Regions from separate parts of the Brachybacterium vulturis genome, predicted to be linked through region 2. Evidence: riboswitches for the same ligand, from Rfam matches in the RefSeq annotation. Region 2 holds a riboswitch; each other region holds the start of a gene.

Region 1 (6,023 bases), 470 kb from region 2:
AGCAGCACCAGGGTCATCCCGGTCGCCAGCAGCAGGGTCGCCACCAGTCCCGTGCGATAGCTGGACAGCAGCACCCACATCAGCATGAAGGCCGCGAACAGGTGTATCCCCTGGTGCGAGAACGCCAGCAGGGCCAGGGCGATCGCGCCGAGCAGGATGCCGCTCACCGCGCCCGCGCCGAGCAGGCCGCGCAGCACCACCGCCCAGTGAGCGGCGGCGTAGACCACGAGCCAGAGCAGCACCAGCAGCGTCGGGACCGGGCCGGGCCCGGCCACCAGCCCCAGCAGCGTGGTCCCGGCGACCACCAGGTGCAGGGGCCAGTTCGTGGCCCAGCTCCGCGGGGAGACGTCGGGAACGTCGAGATTGCCGCCGGCGATGAAGGTGCGCGTCTCAGCCGGTCTCATGAGGGCTCCACGCCCCCCACAGTAGTGCCGCCGGAGCCTGGATCGGCAGGTCGGTGGCAGAGGGGCGGCGGCAGTGCGGTGCGGGTGCTGGTCATCCCCCGAGTCTGGTGATGGTGCGCCGGGACCGACACCGTCGAGCGGCCCTCCCGCCCTCCACCGATCGGTGGAGGGCGCGGGGCCCGGGGACGGCGGCACCGGGCCGTGACCCGCCGTCCGCCGGCTGCGGATCGCGCCTCCGGACCGCTCGGCCCTGGCACGGAGCCGTCCGCGGCGATATGTTCGAGGCACACCTGACCTCGCCCCCGGGAGGACCCGATGAAGATCCGCCACCTCGTCCACTCCTGCCTGCTCGTGGAGATCGCCGGGCGGCGCCTGCTGGTGGATCCCGGAGGCTTCAGCGCGGATGCCGTGCGCGGCCTGGACGCTGAGCTGCTGTCGGGCCTGGACGCGGTGCTGATCACGCACCAGCATCCCGACCACCTCGACCGGGCGCTGCTCGAGGAGGTGCTGGACCGGGCCGAGGGCGCCGAGGTGATCGCCGAGCCGGAGACGGCTGCGCTGCTCGCCGAGCCCGCAAGCGATGCCGCCGCGGTCCCCGCGCGGCGCCTGCTGGCCCTCGCCGCCGGTGACGTGCACGAGCTGCCCGCGGCCCCGGGGGAGCAGGCGGTGCGCCTCGAGGCCGTCGGCGGCCGGCACGCGATCATCCATCCGGACATCCCCCGGGTGGGGAACTCGGGCCTGGTGCTCTCCGCCGGGGACGGTCCCCGTCTCGGCATCACCGGTGATTCGCTCGAACCGGTCCCGCAGTTCCGCGGCATCGAGGTGCTCGCCTTCGCGGTGGTCGCTCCCTGGTCGAAGATCGGCGAGACCATCGACTTCCTGCGGGCCGTCGGCCCGGTGCTCGCACTGCCGGTGCACGAGGCGATCGCCTCCGACGTCGGCCGCCCGATCTTCCTGCGCCAGTCCACGTCCCTCGCCCCGGAGGGCACCGAGGTGCGCGACTGGCCGGCCGACGGGGTCATCGAGGTCGGCGCCGACTGAGCACGCCGGGCAGAGGACATCAGGAGGGGAGCGAGATGCAGGAGCTGTGGGGCAGGGCGAGGCCCGCCGACCGGGTCGCCCGGGCGATGCGGGCGGTGCCGCGGGCCCGTTTCCTCCCGGCCTCGCTCCGTCATCGGGCGGGGGAGGACGCCCCGCTGCCGATCGGCGAGGGGCAGACCAATTCGCAGCCCACCACCGTGGAGAACATGCTCCGCCTGCTCGATGTGCGCGAGGGGCACCGGGTGCTCGACCTGGGAGCCGGCTCCGGCTGGACCACCGCCCTGCTCGCCCATCTCGTCGGCCCCACCGGGACCGTGCTCGGGCTCGAACGCCAGGAGAGCCTGCTGGGCCCGGCCCGCGCCGCGCTCGCCGAGACCGTGCCCGAGGGCCGGGCGCGGATCCGCACCGCCCGGCGCGGCGTGCTCGGCGCCCCCGAGGACGCTCCCTTCGATCGCATCCTCGTCTCCGCCGGAGCCGAGCAGCTGCCGCCGGCGCTGCCCGCGCAGCTGGGCGAGGGCGGGATCCTGGTCATCCCCGTCGCGCAGCAGCTGCGACGGATCGCCCGCCGCGGGGACGCACTGGAGGAGACCGTCCACGGGGCCTACCTCTTCGTGCCCCTCATCGAGGACCGGCCGTGAGCCGAGCCGGGCACGGGAGGGTCCGCCGCCTGGACGCCGTGCACGGGAGGGGACGCTCCGGTTAGGGTGGCCCCGTGCACGGGAGTCCGGTAGGCCGGGCTGAGAGGGAGTTCTCGAACTCCGACCGTAGAACCTGATCCGGATCATGCCGGCGCAGGGAGCTCCGCCGAGCGAATGTCGCTGCGCGCCCGTGCCCGTCTGGAAAGGCACGGACCGTGATCCCAGCTTCTCGTGATGCCTCCGCACCCACCGCTGCTCCTGCCGTCGATCCCGGCGGCCCGCCGCCCGCTGCGAGCCCGGACCCCGATCCCACGGCCGCCCGCTCCCGACTCGGTCTGCGCGAGATCGTGCTGGTCGTCGTGCTCGGCGTGCTGTTCGGATTCCTGTACTGGGTGTTCGTGCAGGCCTGGAGCTGGCTGGCGATCGCGATGGGCCCCGCCGGCGACGTCGCCCAGCACCTGATCTTCGGCTCCTGGCTGCTGGTGGCGCCGATCGCGATCGCCATCGTCCGCCGACCCGGCGTGGGCATCCTCGCCGAGATGCTCGCCGGGACCATCGAAGTGGTGTTCCTGGGCAGCCCCGTCGGGCCGCTGCTGGTGCTCTCGGCCGCGCTGCAGGGGCTCGGCAGCGAGCTGCCCTTCGCCCTGACCCGCTACCGCCGCTTCGGCTGGGGCGTGTTCGCCGCCTCGGGCGCGCTCGGCGCGGGCCTGGTGTTCTTCTGGTCCGCGTACCGGCTGGGCTGGTACGGGCAGGACCTGCTCACGCTGCGGCTGGGCATGCAGGTGCTCTCCGGGATCGTCCTCGGCGGGCTGCTGGCCCGCGTGATCGTCCGTGCGCTGGAGCGCACCGGGGTGCTGGCGAACTTCGCGATCGGTGCGTCGGCGCAGGCCGACGGGATCCCGCAGCGCCGTGTCCGCTGAGCGGGGAACGGTCCGGGACGCGTCGCGCCCGGTCGAGGCCGCCGCGTCCGCCGCGTCCGCCGCGCCCGCCGAGCTCGTCGTCGAGGCGAGGGACCTCGAGGTGGTGCTGCCCTCGGGCGCCGGCGTCGGCCCTTGGACCGGGACCCTGCGGGCCGGGGAGCAGGTGCTGCTGCTGGGACCCAGCGGCTGCGGCAAGTCCACGCTGCTGCGTGCGCTCGCCGGTGCGATCCCCGCCCACCAGCGGGGCCGGGTCACCGGGACGCTGCGGGTGGGCGACATCGATCCGATCGCCGGCGGCGTCCTCGCCACCTCCGCGGCCGTCGGATTCCTCGGGCAGGATCCGGCCGACGGGGTCTGCCTGCCGCAGGTGGCCGACGACGTCGCGCTCCCGCTCGAGAGCCGCTGCCTCCCGCCTGCGCAGATCGGACAGCGCGTGCACCATGCTCTGGCCGAGGCCGGGATCGACGAGCTGAGCGAGCGCAGCGCCGCGACGCTGTCCGGCGGGCAGCTGCAACGGGCAGGGCTCGCCGCGGCCGTGGTGGGCCGGCCCCGCCTGCTGCTGCTGGACGAACCGACCGCGATGCTCGACGCCGACGGGGTGGCCGCGGTGCGCGAGGCCGTCACGGCCGCCGCCGGCGGCGAGGTCGCGGTGCTGCTGGTCGAGCACCGGCTCGACGACTGGGCGGGGGAGCGCGGGGTGGCGGGGCTGCCGCCGCGCACCATCGCGTTGGACGCCTCCGGACGGGTGCTCGCCGACGGGCCGACCGGGGACGTCCTCGCCCGTCACGGCGCCACCCTGCGTGAGGCCGGATGCTGGCTGCCGCGCGAGCTCGAGCAGCAGCTGGAGGGCGCGGCGGAGCCGGGTCCGGAGCGGGGGACGAGCCCCGCCCCGGGCCCGGCCCCGGGACCCGCGACGGAGCCGCTGCTGACCGTGCGGGGCGCGGATCTCGGCCCTCGGAGCCGTCCTGTCCTGACCGGGGTCGACCTCACCGTGCGCTCCGGGCAGCTGCTCGCCGTCGTCGGCCGCAACGGTGCCGGCAAGTCGACCCTGCTGGGGGCGCTGTCCCGGCTGGACCCGCCGCGTCGCGGTGAGGTGGAGGGGGCCGCGGCGGGCCTCGTGTTCCAGCGGCCCGAAGCCCAGTTCGTGGCCGACACCGTGGGTGGGGAGCTCGCGGCCTCCGGGGCGGAGACCGCACAGGTCGCGGCGATGCTCACCCGGCTCGGGCTCGACGAGCAGCGGGAGGCGAGCCCCTTCGCGCTCTCCGGCGGTCAGCAGCGTCGTCTCTCCCTCGGTGCGATGCTGCTCGCCGAGCGGCCGGTGCTGCTGGCGGACGAGCCCGGCTACGGCCTGGATCGGGCCGCCGCGGGCACCGTCCTCCAGCAGCTGCGGGAGGCGGCCGATGCCGGGCAGGGGGTGGTCATCGCCACCCATGACCTGCGCACCGTGGAAGCGGCCGATGCGGTGGCCGTGATCGCCGATGGCCGGCTGCACGGGCCGATGCCGCCCGCGGCCCTGCTGCAGGACGAGGCGCTGCTGCAGCGCGCCGGGCTCGTCGCGGGAGGGCCGGCTGCGGACGAGCCGCCGGCCGCGGCGGAGCCCCCGCCGGCCGCGGACCCTGCCGCGAGGACCCGCCCCCGGGGATGGCTCGCCCGGCGCAATCCCACCGTGCTGCTGGCCCTGCTGACCGGGCTGAGCATCGTGTGCATCGCGCTGACCGAGCCGGCCCCGCTGCTGGTGCTGTACGCCCTGCTCGGCGTCGGCGTGATGGTCGGCTGCCGCCGCGGACCGCTCGCCCTGCTGCGTGCCCAGCTGCCCTTCGTGGTGTTCGCGAGCGGGATCTTCCTGGTCAACGTGGTCAGCCGTCCCGGGCACGAACCCTGGCCCGAGCTGCCGATCCGGATCACCGAGGAGGGGATCGTGCTGGGCGCGGCGCTGGCGCTGCGGGCGCTGGTGATCGGGCTCGGCGCCCTCACCGTCCTGTGGGCCACCGAGCCGCGGACCACGATGGTGAGCCTGCAGCAGCATGCGCGCCTGCCCGCCCGGTTCGCCTACGCGCTGCTGGCCGGGCACCGGCTGCTGGAGGAGCTGCCGCGCCGGTGGGAGACGCTCACCCGCGCTCATCGGGTACGGCTGCCGCTGACCGCCGAGGGGACCGTGGCCCGGCTGCGGCCCCGTCACCTGCTGCGCTGCGCTTTCGGCCTGCTGGTCGATGCGGTGCGCAGCGCCGAGCGGATCGCCTTCGCGCTCGAGTCACGAGGCCTCGGCGAGGGGGAGCGGACCCTCTGGCGGCCGGTCCCGCTGGGTCGGGGGGATGCGCTGCTGGCGGGCGGGATCGCGGCGGTGGTCATCGCCGTACTGCTCCTGGTATGAGGGGGCCACCGGGCGGAACGGCATCGCCGCCCGCCCGGTGGCCCGGCTCAGAAGTCCTGGCCGGTGAGACGCTCGTACGCCTCGACGTAGCGCTGCCGGGTCTGGGCGACCACCTCGGCCGGCAGCGCGGGCGGTGCGTCGGTGGAGCCCTTGGACCAGCCGGAGGCCGGGGAGGTCAGCCAGTCCCGCACGAACTGCTTGTCCAGGCTGGGCGGGGTGCGACCCGGGGTGAAGGTCTCCGCGGACCAGAACCGGCTGGAGTCCGGGGTGAGCAGCTCGTCGCCGAGCATCAGGGTGCCGTCGATCCGGGAGTGGCCGAACTCGAGCTTGGTATCGGCGAGGATGATGCCCCGCTCATCGGCGATCCGCCGGGCCCGCTCGAACACCGCCAGGGTGAGGGACTCCAGCTGCTCGGTGAGACCCTCGCCCAGCAGCTCCCGGGCCTGGGCGACGGTGATGTTCTCGTCGTGCTCCCCGGGCGCGGCCTTCGTCGAGGGCGTGAAGATCGCAGGCTCCAGGCGGGAGGCCTCGGCCAGCCCGCTCGGCAGCACGTGACCGCCCACCGAGCCGCCGGCACGGTAGTCGGCCAGGCCCGAGCCGGTCAGGTGGCCGCGGGCGATGCACTCCAGCTCCACCATGTCCAGGCCGC
Region 2 (6,023 bases):
GGTCTCCGGCGGCGGTGCGGAGCCGGGCGAGCTCCTGGCCCGCCAGGGCGCGCTTCTGCTCGGCGCGGGAGTGCGCGGCCTCGGCGGCCCGGCGCTGCTCCTCCGCGGCCTCGACCTGCTCAGGGCCGACGGCATCCTCGGCGGCGCCCGCCGGATGGGGGTGCTCGAGCGCGCCGCAGACGGGGCAGGCATCGCCGACCTCGAGGTCGACGGCGAGCTCGGCGGCGATCCCGGCGAAGCGGCGGCGGCGCAGCTCATTCTCCGTCGTCGCCCGCTCCTGGGCGGTGCGCAGGGTGGCTGCAGCCTCCTTCCGGGCGGTCTCGACCTGCTGCTGCTGGGCCGCGGCAGCAGTGGTGGCCTGGTGTCGCTCCTCGGCGGTGTGCAGGGCGAGGCGGGCGTCCGCCAGGGCGGCGGCGTCCTTGCGGGCGGCATCGCGGGCGGTGACCTGCGTGGTGCGTCGGGCCGGTCGTGCCTCGAGCTGCTCGGTGAGCGCGGCCAGGGCTGTCGTCGCCGCGGTGAGCTGCTCCCGCCGCTCAGCGAGCTTCTGCTCGCGCGCGGGCAGCGCGGCCTCGAGGTCGACGAAGTCCTGGAGCGCGCCGGCTGCGGCGGTGGCGTCCTCGGCTGCGGCCACCAGGCGCGCCGCAGCATCCTCCCCGTCCAGCAGGTCCACGACCGCACTCTGCTGCGGCCGCGTGCCACTCGCGAGCTGCGCGAGCGCCTCGACCGCGGAGGCGGCCTGCGCGGAGGCGGCATCACGACGGCGCAGCACCTCGAGGACGGGGCGGGCGGACTCATCCCGTTGCAGGGCGGTGCGAGCCGTCTCGAGCGCGGGCTTCTCCGTCGAGAGCCGGTGGGCGAGCGCGTCGAGCTCCCGGCGGCGATCGATGCGCTTCCGGGCGGTGGTGGCGGTCTCGGCCGCGGTGCGGGCGGCCTGCTCGGCGGTCCCGGCCTGCTCCGCCGCGTCCCGAGCCTCGTCGGCCCGGGCGGTCACCGCCGCGAGGTGCTCCGCGGCGAGCGCTGCCAGCGGCTCCAGGCGCAGCGCCGCGGCATGCTCCTCGAGCACGCCGACCGGCTCCTCCTGCAGGGCTGCGGCCTCGGTGAAGCGGGCCAGCGCAGTGCCGAGGGTCTGCTGGGCGGCGTCGACCTCGCGCTTGGCCTGCTTGCGCATCTCCTCGAGCTGCTTCTCCACGCGAGCGTAGGTCTCGGTGCCGAAGACGCGCTGCAGCACCGCCTGGCGCTCCCCGGTGCCGGCGCGCAGGAAGCGGGCGAACTCGTTCTGGGGCAGCAGGACGGTCTGGGTGAACTGCTCACGGGTGAGCCCCACGGCGCGCTGGATCTCGCGGCCCACCTCGTCGAGGCGGCTCGCGATCGCCTCGGTGCCGCTGCCCCCGCCCGCGGTGTCGGCGATGACGTCCTCGATCAGCTGCGGGGAGCCGATCCGCCAGAGCACGGCCCTGGCCTGTTCCTTGGTGGTGCCGGTGCCGCGCAGCTTGGGGCGGTGGAACTCGGGCTGGCGGCGCACCCGGAAGATCCCGGAGGCGGTCTCGAACACCAGGTCCACCACGCTCGCCTCGGTGGGCGGGGCGAACTGCGAACGGATCCGGTCGCCGCTGCTGACGCTGCCGGCGACCTGCCCGTACAGGGCGAAGACGATGGCGTCGAGGATCGTGGACTTGCCGGAGCCGGTGGGCCCCTCGAGCAGGAACATGCCGCTCGCGCCGAGGGCGGCGAGGTCGATCTGCACGGTGCCCGCGAAGGGGCCGATCCCGGTCAGGCGCAGGTGGTGGAGCTTCATGAGGCCTCCTGCTGGCGGCGCACCGCGGTATAGGCGCGGTCCAGGACCTCGTGCTCGGCGGAGGTGGGGGCCGCGCCGGTGACGTGGGCGAGGAAGTCGTCCATCACGTCCAGCGGGTTCTGCTCCCGCCGCACCACCGGGGTGCCCGCTCTCGCCTCCCGGCCCTCGGGCGCGTACTCGGTCAGCAGCAGGTGGGGGTAGGCCTCGCGCAGCTGCTCCTGCAGGTGGGCGGGGCGGGCCGGGTCGGTGACGACGGCCTTGACCCAGTCGCCGCCGTGCTCGTCGGCCCGGGCGAGGATCTCCTCGAGGCTGCCGCGCAGCTCGGTGAGCGGACGCGGGACGGGGGTCCGGATCCGCCTGATCTCCGCTGCGGTCCCGGGGGCGCCGAGCTCCACCAGCAGCACGGACTTGCGATGGTTCTTCTCGGAGAAGGAGAACGCCAGCGGCGAGCCGGAATACCAGGCGGGGGCGCCGACGAGGCGGGTGAGGTCCTGGCAGCCGTGCAGATGGCCCAGCGCCAGGTAGTCGAGGCCTCCCAGCACACCGGCGGGCACCGAGTCGACGCCGCCGACGGAGAGGTCCCGCTCGGAGTCGCTGGCATCGCCGCCGGTGACGAAGGTGTGGGCAAGGACGACGGTGCGCGCTCCCGGATGCGCGGCGGCGCGCTCGTGCACGCGGTCCAGCGCGGCACGGGTGACGGCCTCGTGGCTGCGGGCCAGCGGCGCCTCCCCCTCCCCCACCAGCTCGGTGCGGGCCCGGTCGGGTTCGAGGTAGGGCAGGCCGAAGAAGAGCACCTCGCCGTGCTCGTCGGCCACGGAGACGGGATGCTCGATGCCGGGCACGTCGGTGAGCAGGTGGATGCCGGGGCGCATCAGCGAGCGACCGAAGCCGAGCCGCTCCGGGGAGTCATGGTTCCCGGAGGTCAGCACCACGGTGGCGCCGGTGTCGGCCAGGCGCGCCAGGGCGCTGTCCAGCAGAGTCACGCTGGACACGGCGGGCACGGCGCGGTCATAGACGTCCCCGGGGATGACGACCACGTCCACCCGCTCGCCCCGGACCAGGTCGACCAGCCAGTCGAGGAAGGCGGCCTGGTGGGCGTGCAGATCGACCTTGTGCAGGGTGCGGCCCAGGTGCCAGTCCGAGGTGTGCAGGATCTTCATGCCCTGAGCCTACGAGCGGGGGCCGACAGCCGGTGACGTCTCGCCGCGGCGGACGGCGGGTGCCCGCCGCGAGCTCGTGCTCTAGGGTGGTCGGCGGACACGGGGTGCGCATGACGCGCTGAGATGACACCCGTGGAACCTGATCTAGTTCGTACTAGCGAAGGGATGTCCGCATGAGTCCGGATCCTTGCACCCAGTCCCCGTCCGCCCTCCTCCCCGCACGGCCGACGGTGCCGCGCGTGGTCTCGATCGCGGGGACGGACCCCACCGGCGGCGCCGGCACCGCCGCGGATCTCAAGTCGATCACCGCCGCGGGCGGCTACGGCATGGCCGTGGTCACCGCGGTGGTCGCGCAGAACACCCACGGCGTGTGCGACATCCATGTGCCGCCCGCCGAGTTCCTCGCCGCCCAGCTGACCGCGGTCAGCGACGACGTCACGCTCGAGGCCGTCAAGACCGGCATGCTCGGCACCGTCGAGGTCATCGAGGCGGTGGCGGCCTGGATCGACGCGCATCCGCCGCGGGTGCTCGTGGTGGATCCGGTGATGGTCGCCACCAGCGGCCATCGCCTCCTGGAGCCCGCGGCCGAGCGGGCGATGCTCCGGTTCTGCCGCCGTGCGAGCGTGGTCACCCCGAACATCGACGAGCTCGCGGTGCTCACCGGTGCGCCGCGCGCCCGGACCGAGGACGAGGCGCTCGCGCAGGCCGGCCGCTGGGCGGCGGAGACCGGAGTCGCCGTCCTCGTCAAGACGGGCCATCTCGAGGACCGCGAGGTGACCAACACCTGGGTGGAGCCGGACGGCTCGCAGCACCGGGCGAGCTCGGCCCGGGTGGAGACCACCTCCACGCACGGCACCGGCTGCTCCCTCGCCTCCGCGCTCGCCACCCGCCTGGGTGCGGGCCACCGCCCCGCCGCGGCCCTGGCCTGGGCGACCCAGTGGCTGCACGAGGCGATCGTGCACGGGGCTGCCCTGCAGGTCGGGACGGGGCACGGTCCCGTGGACCACGCCCACCAGGGTCGACGGCTGGCGGCGGCCGGTTCCGCTGCGCCCTGGCTGCGGGTGGGCGAGGTCCCCGCCCGGCTCGAGGCACCCGAGGACCTGATCGACGCCTGCTCAGGGGATGCCGGCACGGAGACCGGTATCGCCCCGGTGCTCCCGGTCGTCGCCCCTGCCGGCCCGTGGACCGCCGCGCTCTGGGCCGCCGGGTCCTCCCTGGCTGCGCAGGTGGCGGACTCCGGGTTCGTCCGTGCACTGGTGGACGGCAGCCTGCCCGGCCCGGCGTTCGACGTCTACCTCGCCCAGGATGCGCTCTACCTCGCTCGCTACTCCCGCGCCCTGGCCGCCCTCGCGGAGGCGTCCACCACCGCCTCCGGTCGCACGTTCTGGGCGGAGTCCTCACGGAGCTGCTTGACGGTCGAGGCGGAGCTGCATCGTTCGTGGCTGTCCGCGGAGCCCGCCGAGGACGACACCGCCCTCAGCCCGGTGACCAGCGCGTACACCGACTTCCTGCTCCGCCATGCGCTCGGCTCCCCCACCCCGGTGGTGGCCGCCGCGGTGCTGCCGTGCTTCTGGCTCTACGCGCAGGTGGGTGGTGAGCTGGCCGAGATCGCGCCGGGCCATCCCTACGCCGCCTGGCTGGAGACCTATCGCGATCCCGGGTTCGTCGAGGGCGTGCAGGGGGCGCTGGGCGAGGTCGAGCGGGAGCTCGCCGCGGCCAGCCCCGTCCGGCGGGCTGCGGCGGCGCGGGCGTTCCTCCTGGCATGCCGCCACGAGCTGGAGTTCTTCGAGCAGGCCCGTCGGCTCGCGCCGCACGATGCCCCTGCGGAGGCCGCTCTCAGCGGGGCGGTCCGATGACCGCCGCCGCCTCGACGCTCGCCGGACCCCGTCAGCTGCCCCCGACGGGACGATCCGCCCTGCGGGCCGGGGTGGTCGGCAACTTCATCGACAACATCCATGTGTTCCTGCCCGTGACGGCGCTCGCCCCCGCGATGCTGGTGCTGGCCGGGCCCGGTGCGACCGCCTCCACCGGGGCGCTGATCATCATCGCGATGCTCATGGGTCGTCCGGTCGGCGGGGTCGTGTTCGGCAGGATCGCGGATCGCCTGGGCCGCACCCGCACCACGCGGATCGCCATCGGCGGCACGGCCGCGTGCGCGCTCGCCATCGCGCTGGTCCCCACCCATCAGCTGCTGGGCGTCGGGACGGTGGCGCTGATCCTGCTGCTGCGGTTCCTCTGCGGCATCTTCGTGGCCGGTGAGTACTCGGCCGCGATCCCGCTGGCGATGGAATGGTCGGCGCCGCGTCGGCGCGGGCTGATGAGCGGGCTGATCCTGTCGATGGCCCCCTGGGCGCAGGCGGCGGTGGCCTTCGCCGTCGCGGTGCTGCTGACGCTGCTGGGGCCGCAGCAGTACGCGGCCTGGGGGTGGCGGGTGCTGTTCGCGGCCGGAGCCCTGCTCTCGGTGGGCATGCTCCTCTACTACCGCCGGCGGGTGAGCGACGCCCCGCTGTTCACGCAGCAGCAGGAGCGGACGCTCCGCGACGGCGCGGGCGCCGCGTCGGCCCCGACCCTGCGCACCCTGCTGGCCGGTTCCTGGTCGCGCGCGTTCTGGCAGGTGTTCGCGATGATGACGGGGCTGTGGCTGCTGACCTACACCACCGTGCTGCTGCTCACCGAGCGTCTGGGCACCGATGCGCCGCTGGAGCCGATCGCGGTGCCGATCGTCATGGGGCTGGCCTCGGTGGCGCAGGCGGTCGCGATGGCGGCGGCCGTGCACCTGTCCACCCTGGTGGGGCGGCGCCGGCTGCTGATGGTCTGGGGTGCGGCCGCGACGGTGGCGGGACCGCTGCTGTGGTGGCTCGCGGTCACCTCCCCCACTCTGGCGATGGCCGCCGCCTGCGCCGCGCTGCTGCAGGTCGCCACCGTCGCCGCCTACGGGCCGATCGCCGCCTACCTCTCCGAGCGCTTCCCCACCTCGATCCGCTCCACCGGGTACGGCGCCGGATACAGCCTGTCCCTGGTGCTGCCGGCGCTCTACCCCTTCTATGTGCCCGCCCTGGAGCCGGTGC
Region 3 (6,023 bases), 720 kb from region 2:
CCCAGCTGCTGCGCGGCAGGACGGCCTCGTCGACGGCGATGGCCACGCCGAGCGGGGTGCCGTCGCACGCTCGCCCGTCGTCGCCGACAGCGCGACCGAGGCGGTCGGCCACCAGGTCGCGGACCGTGACGGCGTCGGGCAGGTCAAGGTTCTCGCCGTTGACGTGGACGACGATGCTCATGAGGCCTCCTGGAGTGGGGACGTGGTGGTGAAACGGGCTGGATCGACGGCTGCGAGCTCCCCGGCCATCTCCGCGGGCGGCGGCGCCCCGGGGTCGGCCTCGAGGAGATCGGCGGTGCGAGCCGCCGCCCAGGCCGAGAGCAGGATGCCGTGGCGGTGATAGCCGGTCGAGACGATCACGTCCGGGTGTCCCGGCACCGGTCCCAGCAGCGGGAGGTCATCCGGGGTGCCGGGACGGGCGCGAGCGGTCACCTCGCGCAGTTCGGTGTCCCGGATCGCGGGAAGGATCTCGGCCGCATCCTGCAGCAGAGTCAGCACGCCGCCGGCCGATGCGCCGGTCATGGCGTCCTCACGGCTGGTGGCTCCGAGCACGAGGCCGCCGTCGCGCGGCACCAGGTAGAGGGGACGACCGCGGACCAGGGCTCGGACCGTGTGGTCCAGCAGGTTGTCCTCCCCGGGCAGCAGGGCGGAGTCGGGGACGTGCAGGCGCAGGATGTCACCGTGGACCGGTCGCAGCGACAGGTCGAGCACCCGATGGGGTCCGTCGATCGCGGAGGTGCCGAGGCCGGCAGTGAGAACGATCCGGTCGGCGTCGATCTCGTCGGTGGAGGCGACGCGGCTGCCGGTCGTGAGGGGGACGGGCGGCCCGTCGCCCGGTCGGCCCGGGCCGGTCAGGGCATCGAGGACGGCGGCGACCAGGGTGCGGGGGTCCACCTGGTGGTCACGGGGGACGAGCATCGCGCCGGCCACGTGCCGGGCCAGCGTCGGGGCGCGGCCACGCAGCTGCGCGGAGGTGAGCTCCTCGACCTCGGCACCCGCCGCGCACTGCTCCTGCGCGAGAAGCCGCAGGGCCTCGAGGTCGGACCGGTCGCGGCCGACGACGAGGGTCGGAGTATCGCGGTAGCCCAGCGGCTTCTCGGTGCGCAGGCCGAGCTCGGCGGCCAGCGCGCGGTGGTGGCTCGCGGCCTTCCTCATCAGAGGCCCCAGCGAGTGCTGGCCGAACTGGACCTCGCTGGTGGGGGCGAGCATCCCGGCCGCCGCATGGGTGGCCTGCTCGGCCACGCCGATGGAACGGATCTCGACCCGGTGACCGCGGCGTCTCAGCTCCAGTGCGGTGAGCAGTCCGATGATCCCGGCGCCGACGACGGCGATGTGCTGCATGAGCGGTCCTCCTGACGGCGGCATGACCCGCATCCAGTGCTGGTGGTCGGCACGAGGCCCTCTCAGCCCGACGATCGGGCTCCCACGGAACCGGGCCAGCCTACCCGCAGCGGAACGCGCCGCGCACCGGGGCGGAGACCGCTCCCTCCGCACGACCGCTGCGGCTGCTGAAACGGGACGCGCCGCCCCGCCGCCGCGGCCATGGGTATAGTCGACGACCGACACGGGGTGCCCGACAGGGCTGAGAACACACCCGGTGAACCTGATCGAGTTCGTACTCGCGGAGGAATGTCGTCGATGAACTGCTGCGCGCTGGCCACACCCGCGCCGACGCCACGTGCCATGACGCTCCCGCGCCCACCGTCCTCGAGAACGGGATCAGAGCCGACCCCCGTCGATCCGCCCCTCCACCCGAGGAGCGCTCTCCCTCCCCTGCCCGGATGCCGGTCCCGCCGGCATCCCGGGGGCTCGCATCCCGTCATCGAAAGGACGAACCACCCATGACCACCCCCTCCTCCGCACCCGCGCCGTCCCAGAGCATCCCCGCCCTCGCCGACCAGGTCGTCCTGGTCACCGGCGGCGCCCGCGGCCTCGGCCGCGCGATCACCGAAGCCCTGCTGCGTGAAGGCGCTCGCGTCGTCATCAACCACCTCACCAGCGCGGACGCCGCCCGGGACCTCGCAGCCCCCCACCCCGGCCGAGCGGTCGCGGTGCGCGCCGACGTCAGGGACCGCAGCGAGGTGGAGGCGCTGTTCGAGGCGGCCCAGGCCGAGTTCGACGCCCCCATCAGCACGGTCGTGAACAATGCGCTCAGCGGCTTCTCGTTCGACGGGGACGCGAGGGCGAAGGCGCACGAGATCGACTACGACGCCTTCTCGGCCCAGTTCTCGAGCGCCGTGCAGGGGGCGCTGAACACCATCCAGGCAGCGCTGCCGGGCTTCGACCGGGCGGGCTCGGGCCGCGTCATCAACATCGGGACCAACCTCTTCCAGCATCCGGTGGTGCCCTACCACGACTACACCGCGGCCAAGGCGGCGCTGCTGTCGCTGACCCGCACCTTCGCCGCCGATCTCGGCCCGCGCGGCGTCACGGTGAACATGCTCAGCGGCGGCCTGCTGCGCACCACCGACGCGAGCTCCGCGACACCCGAGGCCGTCTTCGACGCGATCGCCGCGAGCACCCCGCTGCAGTCGGTGACCACGCCCACCGAGTTCGCCGATGCCGTGCTGTTCTTCGCCTCGCCCTGGTCGCGGGCGATCACCGGGCAGAACCTCGTCGTCGACGGCGGGCTGGTGAAGGACTGATGCCGGCACCCGCTCGCCGCCACGTGCGGCTGAACCTGTTCGCGCACGCGGTCGGTCACCACGGTGCGGCCTGGCGCGCGCCCGGCTCCGCGGTGTTGCGCCTGGGCGACATCACCTACTGGGAGGAGCTCGCGCAGATCGCCGAGCGCGGCCGGCTCGATGCGATCTTCCTCGCCGACGGCCAGTCGATCGCCCCCGCCGGGGCCGAGCGCGGGCCGACGTGGTTCCTGGAGCCGATCACGGTGCTCACGGCGCTGGCGCGTGCCACCGAGCGGATCGGCCTGGTCACCACGGTCTCGAGCACCTTCTGGGATCCGTTCCATGCGGCCCGCCTGCTCGCCAGCCTCGATCACATCTCCCACGGCCGGGCCGGGATCAACGTGGTCACCTCGATGACCGACGCGGAGGCCCGCAACCACGGCATGGCCGCGCTGCCCGCCCATGAGGAGCGGTACGCCACGGCGGAGGAGTTCCTCCGGGTGCTCCACGGCCTGTGGGACTCGTGGCCGCGCGAGAGCATCCGCGCCGATCCGGGCGGCGTCTACGTCGACCCCTCCATGCTCCGTCCGCTGGAGCATCATGGTGACTCCTTCGCGGTCGACGGCCCGCTGAACGTGCCGACGCCGCCGCAGGGGCGCCCGGTGCTGTTCCAGGCCGGGGCCTCGGAGCCGGGGCGCGACCTCGCCGCCCGCTGGGCCGAGGGGATCTACGCGGTGGCCTGGGACCTCGAATCGGCGCACGCCTACCGCACGGACGTCCGTGCCCGCGCCGCCGCGCTGGGCCGTGATCCGGATCTGATCGCGGTCATGCCGGGGCTGGTCACCTACGTCGGCTCGACCGAGGAGGAGGTCCGGCGCCTGCAGGCGGACCTCCATTCCCGCCTCCCCGTCGAGCACTCCCTCCGCCAGCTCGCGTTCTTCGTGGGCCAGGACACCTCGGGGTGGGAGCTGGATGCTCCCGTCCCGCCGCTGCCGCCGCTGGAGGAGTTCACCGGCCCGAAGGGGCGCTACGCCACGGTGCTGCGGATCATCCGCACCGCACGGCCGACGGTGCGCGAGCTGCTGGGCTTCCTCGCAGCCGGCGGGGGACATGCCACGGTCATCGGCACCCCGGAGACGGTGGCCGACGAGATCGAGCGCTGGGTCGATGCGGGCGCGGCCGACGGCTTCAACCTCATGCCGCCCACCCTCCCGGGAGGGATCGAGGACTTCGTCGACCAGGTCGTGCCGGTGCTGCAGGAGCGCGGCAGGTTCCGGCGCGAGTACGCCGGGAGCACCCTGCGCGAACACCTGGGTCTGCCGCGGCCGTAGGCGGGCGCGGCCGGCGCGGAGCATCCTCGATACGCCAGGAGTCCCACCACGAACCGGACCCCTGACGACCATCGCGTTACGGAACGTTACGGTGTAACGTTATGTGCATGAGCGGCGCGACCCACGAGTACACGGCCCGTCTCGAGGGCGCATTGGAGCGGCGCGGCAACCCGCTGACCGTCGATGCGCTCCTGGACATCCTGCGCGAGGCCAGCGAGTCCACCTCCGAGGCGCTCTCCGCGGGGGAGCGATCCTTCCTGCTGGAGACCACGGACCTCACCGAGGAGGATCTCGCTCCGCAGGCCCGCGCGGCGTCTCAGAACCAGGTGGCCCGGGATCGTGCGGCAGCGGAGGAGCAGGCATGGGCCGCGTCGCTGACGACAGCCGAGGTGGCGGAGCGACTGGGCCGCAAGGATGCGAGCATCCGCCGCTCGAAGGCGGTCGGAGACCTCTATGCCCTGCCCTCGGGCGGCGGGCGCACCACCCGTTTCCCTGCTTGGCAGTTCGAGGGAGAGCAGGTGGTCCCGGGGCTCCGAGAGGTCGTGCCCGCCTTCCCCGGACACCTCCACCCGCTGTCGATCCAGCGCTTCATGACGACACCGCACGACGAACTCGACGCGCGCTCCCCGGCGCAATGGTTGCTCCGGGGAGGCCCCGTGGATGTCGTCGTCGCCCTGGTCGACGAACTCGGTTTTGAATGAGCACAGCGTCGGCGAAGAATCCTCGGCGTCCGGCGGTCCCTCTCGCGCTGTTCCCGGACGCCGTCACCCGATACGACGGACCCCTGTGGCGGATCCATACGGTGGCCGGGAGGCATCCGTCGGCGTGGGACGAGCTGCGGTGGAACGGCCCGCTGCGCAGCAAGGGGTGGGACCCGCAGCCGGGCCCGCTCACTGCTCGCTCCACCGCCGGCGTCTCCTATGCGGCGCCTGAGTACACGACCGCCTTCGCCGAGGTCTTCCAGGGCGACCGGGCGATCACGCTCACCGGGGACAGAGCGCTGTCCGGCTGGCGACCCACCCGTCCCCTGGAGCTGTTGAACCTCACCGGCGGGGACGGGAGCGGCGACTGGGCCGTACGGCACGGCGCTTCCGCCTCCCTCGCGCAGGCCCCGAAGAGCACCTGCCGCGCATGGGCCGCAGCCATCCATGAGCAGCTCGGAGAGCAGGTCGACGGACTCCTCGTCCCCTCCACGATCAGCGGGGATCGGAGGGTCGTCCTCTTCGCCCGCTCCGCCGCTGCGTTCCCGACCGCTCCCGACTTCTCGCGCACTCTCGAGCAGGCCGATGTGCTGACCCTGGCCGTGCGGGTCCGGGGACGCCTCGGATGGCCGATTCGCTGAGCGGGGGCCGGGCGGTGGTCCCATCGTCTCCTTGCCGAACAGCGTGGACGGTCAGAGCTCTTCGCGGAACGCCCGATGCTGGAGGGCGGCGAACAGCTCGTCGTCCGTCTCGAGGGCGCGGGCGACGCGGCCGACGCGGCTCTTCAGTTCTCCAGTGATCCCCTGATCGGGTCCACGTGGGGGTAGAGGCCGGTGACGCCAGGGTCAGGCCCGCGCGAGGATCGCCTCGGCGAACACCTCGGTGACTGCGGGCGCGAGCGGCAGATGGAACAGCGGCTCGAACAGCTCGGCCTCGAGCAGCAGCAGGCCGTCCGTCGCGGACTCGACGATGTCGATCCGTGCGTACAGCGGCATCGCCAGCCCGGTGACCGTCGCGGTGGTCGCCAGCACCTGCTCGGCGAAGGCCCGCTCTGCCGCGCTGGCCTCCACCAGCTGCGGGGTCTCCCGGTAGCTGCCGCCGCGCAGCCCGCCGCCGGGTGCCAGCAGCGCCCCTTTCGCGATCGCGTGGGTGAAGCGGCCGTCCACCAGGTACAGCGCCTTCTCCCGCCCGGCGGAGAGCTCGGGCACCTCGGGCTGCAGCATCACCGTGCCGGGCCCGGCGAGGATCTGGCGGCCCAGCGCCGAGGCGGCGGGATCGTCGGGCCGCAGCAGCCCGGTCAGCCGGGCGCCGGCGCCGACGGTGGGTTTGAGCACGACGTGCGCGGGCGTGCCCGCCCCGTCGGCCGG

What was found. Region 2 has a riboswitch for thiamine pyrophosphate ahead of CFK38_RS04950 (bifunctional hydroxymethylpyrimidine kinase/phosphomethylpyrimidine kinase). Riboswitches for the same ligand answer to the same signal wherever they lie in the genome.
Region 1: it holds a riboswitch for thiamine pyrophosphate, as region 2 does, so the genes downstream of both, CFK38_RS07120 (ECF transporter S component) here and CFK38_RS04950 (bifunctional hydroxymethylpyrimidine kinase/phosphomethylpyrimidine kinase) in region 2, are expected to answer to the same signal.
Region 3: it holds a riboswitch for thiamine pyrophosphate, as region 2 does, so the genes downstream of both, CFK38_RS01765 (3-oxoacyl-ACP reductase) here and CFK38_RS04950 (bifunctional hydroxymethylpyrimidine kinase/phosphomethylpyrimidine kinase) in region 2, are expected to answer to the same signal.

The regions. Positions count from the first base shown of each region.
Region 1 is NZ_CP023563.1:1,582,773-1,588,795, forward strand. It holds gene CFK38_RS17565 (sensor histidine kinase) at 1-404, opposite strand, end outside; gene CFK38_RS07110 (MBL fold metallo-hydrolase) at 720-1,445, shown strand; gene CFK38_RS07115 (protein-L-isoaspartate O-methyltransferase family protein) at 1,481-2,083, shown strand; TPP riboswitch at 2,152-2,260, shown strand; gene CFK38_RS07120 (ECF transporter S component) at 2,299-3,003, shown strand; gene CFK38_RS07125 (ATP-binding cassette domain-containing protein) at 2,993-5,374, shown strand; gene CFK38_RS07130 (phosphoribosylaminoimidazolesuccinocarboxamide synthase) at 5,422-6,023, opposite strand, start outside.
Region 2 is NZ_CP023563.1:1,115,400-1,121,422, reverse strand. It holds gene CFK38_RS04960 (AAA family ATPase) at 1-1,795, opposite strand, end outside; gene CFK38_RS04955 (exonuclease SbcCD subunit D) at 1,792-2,955, opposite strand; TPP riboswitch at 3,046-3,138, shown strand; gene CFK38_RS04950 (bifunctional hydroxymethylpyrimidine kinase/phosphomethylpyrimidine kinase) at 3,129-4,811, shown strand; gene CFK38_RS04945 (MFS transporter) at 4,808-6,023, shown strand, end outside.
Region 3 is NZ_CP023563.1:396,738-402,760, reverse strand. It holds gene thiS (sulfur carrier protein ThiS) at 1-181, opposite strand, end outside; gene thiO (glycine oxidase ThiO) at 178-1,341, opposite strand; TPP riboswitch at 1,334-1,437, opposite strand; TPP riboswitch at 1,556-1,647, shown strand; gene CFK38_RS01765 (3-oxoacyl-ACP reductase) at 1,842-2,645, shown strand; gene CFK38_RS01760 (LLM class flavin-dependent oxidoreductase) at 2,645-3,955, shown strand; gene CFK38_RS01755 (hypothetical protein) at 4,063-4,656, shown strand; gene CFK38_RS01750 (RES family NAD+ phosphorylase) at 4,653-5,297, shown strand; gene CFK38_RS01745 (ATP-grasp domain-containing protein) at 5,502-6,023, opposite strand, start outside.